DNA from 2 places in the Streptomyces sp. NPDC096310 genome. Region 2 is predicted to be linked to the other one. Evidence: riboswitches for the same ligand, from Rfam matches in the RefSeq annotation. Region 2 holds a riboswitch; the other holds the start of a gene.
The links. Region 2 has a riboswitch for cobalamin ahead of metE (5-methyltetrahydropteroyltriglutamate--homocysteine S-methyltransferase). Riboswitches for the same ligand answer to the same signal wherever they lie in the genome.
Positions count from the first base shown of each region.

Region 1: it holds a riboswitch for cobalamin, as region 2 does, so the genes downstream of both, ACIQ7D_RS11910 (ABC transporter substrate-binding protein) here and metE (5-methyltetrahydropteroyltriglutamate--homocysteine S-methyltransferase) in region 2, are expected to answer to the same signal.

Region 1 is NZ_JBIWFO010000004.1:199,302-203,984, reverse strand. It holds gene ACIQ7D_RS11925 (sensor histidine kinase) at 1-1,101, shown strand, start outside; gene ACIQ7D_RS11920 (hypothetical protein) at 1,094-2,407, shown strand; gene ACIQ7D_RS11915 (DNA-binding response regulator) at 2,374-3,042, opposite strand; cobalamin riboswitch at 3,120-3,302, shown strand; gene ACIQ7D_RS11910 (ABC transporter substrate-binding protein) at 3,370-4,455, shown strand; gene ACIQ7D_RS11905 (FecCD family ABC transporter permease) at 4,554-4,683, shown strand, end outside.
Region 2 is NZ_JBIWFO010000007.1:135,039-139,721, reverse strand. It holds gene ACIQ7D_RS16785 (pyridoxamine 5'-phosphate oxidase family protein) at 1-270, opposite strand, end outside; gene ACIQ7D_RS16780 (EF-hand domain-containing protein) at 593-1,129, shown strand; gene ACIQ7D_RS16775 (SAM-dependent methyltransferase) at 1,126-2,034, shown strand; cobalamin riboswitch at 2,108-2,310, shown strand; gene metE (5-methyltetrahydropteroyltriglutamate--homocysteine S-methyltransferase) at 2,472-4,683, shown strand, end outside.

The DNA.
Region 1 (4,683 bases), on a different contig from region 2:
CCGGCCATGCCCGTCGGCGCCGTGCCCGCCGCCTCCGCAGTCTCCGCCGGGGTCATCGTCTGGAGCGTGCTGCACTACCGGCTCGCCCGGGCCGGCCGTCACCCCCGCCGGACCCTCGTCGCCGACCTCGGGGTGCTGACCGCGCTCTGTCTCACCCAGGCGCTGACCATTCCCGCCTCCCAGACCCGGTACGGCAGTACCTGGGTGCTGGTCGTCGTCAGCATCGTCGCCGTCGCCTACCAGCTCACCCACCCGGCGCGGCTCGCGCTGCCGCTGGCCGGCCTGCTCGCCGCCGTCGATCTGGCCGGCGCGGTGCTCGACCGTCCCGACGGCTGGACGTACGCGCTGCCCAATGTGGGGTGGCTCTTCGTCCAGACCCTGCTCTGCCAGGGCATGTACCGGCTCGTGCTGCGCGGCAGCAGGGCCGCCGACGCGGCGGGCGCGCGGGCCGCCGAGGCCCGGCGGCGGCACGATGTGGCCCAGGCGCAGCGGTCGGCCGAGCGGGAACATCTCGCCACCCTGCACGACACGGCGTGCGCCACCCTGCTGATGGTCTCGGCGCACGGCGCCTCCCTCAGCCCGGACGTGGTCCGCACCCAGGCGGCCAAGGACCTGCGCAGGCTGGCGGCGGAGCGCGCGCCCGCGGGGACGGACAAGACCGATGAGCCCCATGAGATGCGTGAAGCGTACGAGGCGTACGAGGCGGGCGGCCTGGCCGACCTGACGCGGGAGCTGCTCGCGGAGCTCGACGGCCACCCGCTCTCCGTACACATCGCGTTCGACCGTGCGCCCGGCTCCCTGGGCCCGGTCCCGCGCGCCGCCGCCGTCGCGCTGCGCGGCTCCCTGGGGGAGGCCCTGCGCAATGTGGACCGGCACGCGGGCGTCGGTGTCGCGACGGTGACGGCGGTCCGGGACGGGGACACCGTCACCGTCGTCGTCCGCGACGAGGGCACCGGCTTCGACCGGGCGCGCGTACCGGCGCACCGCCGGGGACTGACCCGTTCGATCGTCGAGCGGATGGAGTCGGCGGGCGGCCGGGCCACGATCGCCTCCCGCCCCGGCGAGGGCACGACCGTACGGCTGGAGTGGCCCCGTGTCTGACGCGCGGTCACCTGCCCCTGCCGGCAAGGAGGCGGACGGCGTCGGCGCCGATCCGCTGACCGACCGGATCGCCCGGGACATGCGCGCCGGGCTGCGGGTGGCCGGGCTGTTCATCCTCACCGCCGTGCACCTCGGGCTCGCCCTGCCCGCCCTGCTCGCCAGCCTGCGCGGCTACGACCAGCCCTGGGTCCAGCTCTTCGCGTTCACCCTGCTGACCCTTCTGATCATGGTGGACGCGCTGCTCGGCGCCGATGGGCGCGGCCGGCCGCGCCCGTGGGTGGTGCTCGGTCTGACCTGCACCGTCGTGGCGTCGACCGTCGCCACCAGCCGGCTGCCCGTGGAGGACTTCATCGGCACCCCGCACTGGACGTTCCTGGAGATCGGCTGGTTCGGGGTGCTGCTGCTCTTCGACGCCGGGCTGGGGCCGACGCTGGTCTTCATCGGCGGCCATCTCGCCGTGACGCTCGGTCAGTTGCTGCTCGCCGGGGTGCCGACCCGTGAGGCCGCCTCCGGGATGGCCGTCAGCGCCCTGGCCATCTGCACCTTCCAGGTGGCCGCCGCGATGCTCGCCCGGTCGCTCGGGGAGTGCGCCGCCGCCGCGAGCGCCACAGGGCGCGAACAGGAGCGCGTCCGTACGGAGGCCGCCGTCGCCGCCCAGGTCCACGCCGACCAGCGGGCCCGCTACGCCGAACTCGGCCGCTCCGTCCTGCCGTTGCTGACCGGGCTCGCGGACGGTGCGCTCGACCCGGGGGACGGGGCGGTACGGCGCCGCTCCGCCGTCGAGGCCGCGCGGCTGCGGCGGCTCTTCGCGGAGCGCGACCACGCGCACGATCCGCTGCTCCACGAACTACGGGCCGGTATCGACGTCGCCGAACGCCAGGGCGTCGACGTACAGCTCGCCGTACGCGGGGCCTCGGCCCCGGTGGACCGGCGGCTGCGCCGCGCGCTCACCGAGCCGGTGCTCGCCGCGCTGGCGACCGCCGAGCACAGCGCCCGCGCCACGGTGGTGCGCAGCGGCGGCCTGGTGCGGGTGAGCGTGGTGACGGACGGCCCGGCGACGGCGCTGACGGAGATCCCGGACGCGGCCGAGCAGGGGGTGCGGGTGCGTACCGTACGCAGCGAGGGGCGGCTGCTGGTCGAGGCGTCCTGCGTCCTCGACACCGCTGCCGACGGAGCCGCTGCGAGCGACGGCGCCGCTCCGGGCGGCAGGGTCGCTTCGGCCGGCGCCGGCGGCGCCGACGACGTGGTCGCCGCCGTCCCCGGCGCCCGGGGTCACAGCTCGTCCAGCGATGTCAGCCCGTCCTGAATGGCCCGCGCGACCAGATTGGCCTTGGTCGTCGCGGGCCGGCCCGCGTTGGCGTACTTGATCCTGACCCGCTCCAGATAGGTGTTCACCGTACGGACCGAGAGCCCCAGGCTCGCCCCGACCATCGCCTTGGACTCCGACTGGAACCACTCCAGCAGCACCTCCACCTCACGCGGGGTGAGCGCGGGCCGCCCCTTGCGCGCGTCGCTGCCGAACGCCCCGGCCAGCGCGGGCGGGGTGTACGGGCGGCAGTCGGCCGCCGCCAGGGTCGCCGCCATGAGGTGCCGTTCGCCCTCCGCCTTGGTGAGGTAGGTGAACGCGCCCAGATCCAGACAGGTCAGCGCGGTCTCCTGGCTGTCCTGCATGGTGTAGACGATCACCTGCCGCTCCCGCGCGACGAGTTGCCGCAGCTCGGGGTAGGCGGGCAGCCCTGCCGACCTGCCCGGGCCGAGCTGGAGGTCCAGCACCACGACGTCCGCGTCCCGCCCTGGCCCGCTCGTCGCCACCGACAGATCGGGGCCCTTGGCGGTCACCGCGATCGGCCGCTCCGATGCCGCGTACCAGGACTCGATGCCCGCGAGGACCACGGGATGGTCGTCGATCAGGGCGACCTTCACGGGCGCGGTTTCGGCCATGCCCCATTGTCCGCCGCGCGGGCCGCCACCGGGCGGAAAGCGCCGGAAAGTGCCGCAGGGGGGCGGGAAAACGCCTGTGATAGCTTGCCGAGGCCAGTCGAACCCATGTACGTGGGTCAGGGAATCCGGTGCGAATCCGGAGCTGACGCGCAGCGGTGAGGGCGACGGGCGGGGCATCGGCCACTGGACGGCAGTCCGGGAAGGCGCTCCCGTCCGGATGACCCCGAGTCCGAAGACCTGCTGGCGGCCTCCGTCCGCGTCCCGTGGCGGGGGAGCACCGTACGACCGGGCTCCGCGCATGGGCCCTCGACGCAGAGGAACGACTCCGTGCCGATCGCACGCCTTGCCCGCCGTACCACTCTTCTCCTCGCGGCCGGCGCCCTGTTGCTGACCGGCTGCGGCGGACAGGGGACGACCACCACCCGGGACAGCGCCTCCGGGGCCGGATCGGGTTCCGGGGCGGAGGCCAGGTCCGGGGCCGCCGGTTATCCCCGTACCGTCACCAACTGCGGTCAGAAGGTACGGATCGACGCGCCGCCCGAGCGGGCCGTCTCGCTCAACCAGGGCACCACGGAGATCATGCTCTCCCTCGGCCTCGGTGACCGGATGGCCGGCACCGCCACCTGGACGGACCCGCTGCCCAAGGGGCTGGAGAAGGAGAATGCCGAGGTCGAGCGGCTGGCCGACAACAATCCGTCCTTCGAGAAGGTCCTCGACACCGAGCCCGACTTCGTCGCCTCCTCCTTCGAATCCACCCTGGGCAAGGGCGGTGTGGCCACGCGCGCGCAGTTCGGGAAGCTGGGCGTGCCGACCTATGTCTCCCCGTCCGACTGCGCCAAGGACAACTCCGGCGACACCGACGGATCGCGCGCGACGCCGCTGACGATGGAGGACATCTACGGCGAGATCCGCGATCTGGCCAGGGTGTTCGACGTCGAGGAGCGGGGCGCCACGCTCGTCCGGAGCCTGAAGGAACGGATGAACAAGGCGGTCGCCGGGATCGACACCAAGAAGGCGGCGGAGACCACCTTCCTCTACTGGTTCGCCAACTCCGAGGCCCCCTACATGGGCGGCTGCTGCGGGGCGCCCGGCATCATCACGCGGACCGTCGGTGCCAAGAACGTCTTCGACTCCACCCATGACGAGTGGCCCCAGATCAACTGGGAGACGGTCGCCGACCGGAACCCGGACTTCCTGGTGATCGGGGATCTCTCCCGCAGGTCGGAGACGGCCGAGACGGCGGCCAAGAAGATCGAGTTCCTGGAGACCAACCCGGCCACCAGGAACATGGACGCGGTGAAGCACCGGCGGTACGTCCGGCTCAGCGGCCAGGCGATGAACCCGAGCATCCGTACGGTGGAGGGCGTCGAGCGGGTGGCGGCGGCGCTGCGCGCGTACGCGCCCGCCGCGTGAAAACCACGGAACGGGCGTCGGGGACGCCCGCCGCGCCGCACGCGTCCCCGGACCCGTCCGCACCGTCCGCCCCGGCCCAGGACGGCCGGTTCCACCGGATCCGGACGGCGGCCTGGCTCCGCCCGGCAGGCTGGGCCTGTGCCCTCGCCGCGCTCGCGCTCTCCGTCGCCGTGGCGATCACCATCGGGCCCGCGGACATCCGGGTGGGCGACGTCTGGTCGGTCGTCG
Region 2 (4,683 bases):
CACGGCGGTGCCTTCGAGCGTGGCCCAGCGGGCTCCGTCGACCTGGCTGACCGCGACGGGCGCATCGGGTCCTGCCGCGATGACATTCCTGGCCTTCGCCGTCCCGCCGCCGGTGATGACCCGGGCGATCCCGGCGTGCGGGTCGTAGGTCACCCCGACGGGCACCAGGTGCGGGGTGCCGTCGGGGCGGCGGGTGGCGAGCAGGCACAGATGCCGCTCCTCCCAGAACGCGAGAAAGGCCGGATCCGCAAGCAGGGCGCGTGATGCCATGGTGGAAGTCTCTCGGGTCTCGGGCCGGGGCCGGGGCCGGGGTCCGGGGCCGGGGGTCCGGGGCCGGGGGTCCGGGGCCGGGGGTCCGGGTCTCGGTGGCCGGCGTACGGCGTACGGCGCCTCGGCGCGGCGCCCGTCGATACTACGTGCGGGCAAAGCGAGCGCCTCACTTTCCAGAACCGTGGCCTTCCATGCGCCGCCCAGCCCATTGCGCTCGTTCGTGTGCAGGTGCGGGTTTTCCGTATCGCCGCGCCCGCCCCGCCCGGATAGTGGAGGGGCAAGCGGCCCGAGAGCCGGAGACCGGAGAGCAGAGGAGGGCGCCATGCGTACCGTTGAGGCGACCAACCGTGTCCAGCTCGTCTTCTCGCTGTTCGACGCCGACGGGAACGGCTATCTGGAGGCCGCCGACTTCGAGCTGATGGGACGCCGGGTGGTCGCGGCGGTGCCCACGGCACCCGACGCCCGGAAACGCGCGCTGCTCGACGCCTTCCAGCGGTACTGGACGACCCTCGTCACCGAACTGGACACCGACGGCGACGGGCGGGTCGGCCAGGAGGAGTTCACCGCCTGCGTGCTGGCGCCGGAGCGGTTCGCGTCGACGGTCGACGCGTTCGCCGAGGCGTTCGCCGGTCTCGGCTCCCTGGAGGAGGACGGCCTTGTCACCCGTCCCGTCTTCGGTGGCCTGATGAGGGGCGTCGGCTTCCGGCAGCCCAACATCGACGCCCTGTTCGACGCCCTCGACCCCACGGACGACGACCGTGTCGCGGTGGACATCTGGGCGGACGCCATCAGGGACTTCTACCGCCCCGAGAAGGCCGGTATCCCCGGGGACCACCTGACCGCGGGCCTGTTCCGGTGACCCCGCCCGCCGCCGGTACGGCACCGGAGCCGGCCCTCGGGGTGGCCGGGGGCGTGGGCAGGACCGCCCTCATGGTGGCCGCCGCCCGCGCCATCGAGACCCACCGCCCGGACGCCCTGGCACGGGACGAGTTCGCGGAGCGCTTCGTCCGGGCGGCACCGGCCTCGGCCGGCTGGCCGGTCCGCCCCGACCAGGTCCCCGGCGGGAACGCCGACCCGCTCTGGGGCCGCCTCGGCCGGTACTTCGCCCTGCGCACCCGGGTCCTGGACGACCATCTGCTCCGTACGGCGGACACGGGCGTGCGCCAGGTGGTGCTGCTGGGCGCGGGGCTGGACTCCCGGGCGTTCCGGCTCGGCTGGCCGCCCGGCTGTGTGGTCCACGAGATCGACACCGCCGAGATGCTGGCCTTCAAGCAGGCCGTACTCGACGGGTCGGGTGCCGTCCCCGTGGCCGAGCGCAGACCGGTCGCGGCCGATCTCCGGTTCGACTGGGCCGACGCGCTGATCGCCGCGGGGCTCGACCCGGCCGTACCGACCGCCTGGCTCGTCGAGGGGCTGCTGCTGTACCTCCCGGCGGCGGCCGAGCGGAATCTCATCGCGACGGTGGACCGGCTGAGCGCGCCCGGGAGCACACTGGCGTACGAGATCAAGAACCTGGAGGGTGCGGACGTACGCGCCAGTCCCGTCTACACCACGACGAAGGCGCGGATCGACATCGATCTGCCGGCTCTCTTCGACCCGGATCCGCGCCCCGCGTCGGCCGCCGAGCTCGCCCGGCGGGGCTGGACGGTCTCGGTCCGCTCGCCGTTCGATTTCACCCGCCTCCACGGCCGCGGCCCGCTCCCCGAGCCGGACGACGCGCTGGCCGCCAACCGCTGGATCTTCGCGGAGACGCCGGGCTCGTGATCCACCTCACATTCCGGAATGTGAACACATTCGTCCGGCGGGTTGCCCACGCTCTAGCCTGGCGGATGTAGCTGGTTCGCCCTGCCATCCAGGCAGACGCGTCGTAAGAGGGAACCCGGTGGGAATCCGGGACTGCCCCGCAGCGGTGAGCGGGAACGACCGCCGTCATACGCACTGGATCCGACGTACAGGGTCCGGGAAGCGACGGCCAGTAGGTGTCTGCCCCGGCAGACGTGCCCGCGAGTCCGAAGACCTGCCCGTTGCCCGTACGCGACCGATCGCGTGCGGATATCCCGGTGACCTCGTGGGCGGGTCGGCGTACATACCGGACGGACCAGCGCGCCCGAGGCGCCGTCTCGACCGTCGGGTTCGTCACCCTTTCGCGCCCACGTCCCGTCCCCGGGATGTTCAGGAGTCATCTCGCGAAGGAGATTTCCGTGACGACACAGTCCGCGGCCGCGGCAGCACGGGCCACCGTGTACGGCTACCCCCGCCAGGGCCAGAACCGGGAACTGAAGAAGGCCGTCGAGGGGTACTGGAAGGGCCGCGTCACCGCCGGCGCCCTCCGGGAGACGGCGGCCGGTCTGCGCCGGGCCAACTGGCGGCAGATGGCGGACGCCGGAGTCCACGAGGTGCCCACCGGCGACTTCTCGTACTACGACCACGTCCTGGACACCAGCGTCATGGTCGGCGCCGTACCCGAGCGGCACCGGGCGGCCGTCGCGGCCGACGCACTCGGCGGCTACTTCGCGATGGCCCGCGGCACCAAGGATGTGGCGCCGCTGGAGATGACCAAGTGGTTCGACACGAACTACCACTACCTCGTCCCCGAACTCGGCCCCGACACCGTCTTCACCGCCGACTCCACCCGGCAGGTCGCCGAGCTGACCGAGGCACTGACGCTGGGGCACACCGCCCGCCCGGTCCTGGTCGGCCCCGTCACCTATCTCCTGCTCTCCAAGCCCGCCCCCGGCGTGCCCGCCGGATTCGAGCCGCTGACGCTGCTGGACCGGCTGCTGCCCGTCTACGCGGAGGTCCTCGCCGATCTGCGCGCGGCCGGCGCCGCGTGGGTACAGCTCGACGAGCCCGCGCTGGTCCAGGACCGTACGCGCGCCGAGCTGGACGCCGCCGCCCGCGCCTACCGCGACCTCGGCAACCGCACCGACCGGCCCCAGCTGCTGGTGGCCTCGTACTTCGACCGGCTCGGCGACGCGCTGCCCGTCCTGGCGAAGGCCCCCGTCGAGGGGCTGGCGCTGGACTTCACCGACGCCGCCGCGGCCAACCTCGACGACCTCGCCGCCGCGGGCGGACTCCCCGGCAAGCGGCTCGTCGCGGGCGTCGTCAACGGCCGCAACATCTGGATCAACGACTACGAGAAGTCCCTCGCGACCCTCGCCACCCTCCTCGGTCTGGCCGCCCGGGTCGATGTGGCCGCCTCCTGCTCCCTCCTGCACGTCCCGCTCGACACCGCGGCCGAACGGGACATCGACCCGCGGGTGCTGCGCTGGCTCGCCTTCGCCCGGCAGAAGACCGCCGAGATCGTCACCCTGGCGAAGGGGCTGGCCCAGGGCACCGGCGCCATCACCGCCGAGCTGGCCGACAACCGGGCCGACCTCGCCTCCCGTACGGATTCCCCCCTCACCCACGACCCGGCCGTACGGGCCAGGACCGCCGCCGTCACCGACGCCGACGGCCGCCGCGCCCAGCCGTACCCGGAGCGGGCCGCCGCGCACCGCGCCCACCTGGGACTGCCGCTGCTGCCGACGACCACCATCGGCTCGTTCCCGCAGACCGACGAGCTGCGCACCGCCCGCGCCGACCTGCGGGCCGGCCGGATCGACACCGCCGGGTACGAGGAGCGCATCAAGGCCGAGATCCAGGAGGTCATCGCCTTCCAGGAGAAGGCCGGGATCGATGTCCTGGTCCACGGTGAGCCCGAGCGCAACGACATGGTGCAGTACTTCGCCGAGCAGCTCACCGGCTATCTCGTCACGCGGCACGGCTGGGTGCAGTCCTACGGCACCCGCTATGTCCGTCCGCCGGTACTGGCCGGGGACATCTCCCGCCCCGGACCCATGACGGTGCGCTGGACGACGTACGCCCAGTCGCTCACGTCACGCCCGGTCAAGGGCATGCTCACCGGCCCCGTCACCATGCTCGCCTGGTCCTTCGTCCGCGACGACCAGCCGCTCGGCGACACCGCCCGCCAGGTCGCCCTCGCCCTGCGCGACGAGGTCGCCGATCTGGAGGCAGGCGGCGCCTCGGTGATCCAGGTCGACGAACCGGCCCTGCGCGAGACCCTGCCCCTGCGCGCCGCCGGCCGCGCCGCCTACCTGGACTGGGCGACCGAGTCCTTCCGCCTCACCACCAGCGGCGTGCTCCCGGACACCCAGATCCACACGCACATGTGCTACGCCGAGTTCGGCGACATCGTCCAGGCCATCGACGACCTCGACGCCGACGTCATCAGCCTGGAGGCCGCCCGCTCCCATATGCAGGTCGCCCACGAACTCGCCGCCCACGGCTACCCGCGCGAGGCCGGACCCGGCGTGTACGACATCCACTCCCCGCGCGTACCGAGCGCACGGGAAGCCGCCGATCTGCTGCGGGCCGGCCTCAAGGCCATCCCCGCCGACCGGCTGTGGGTCA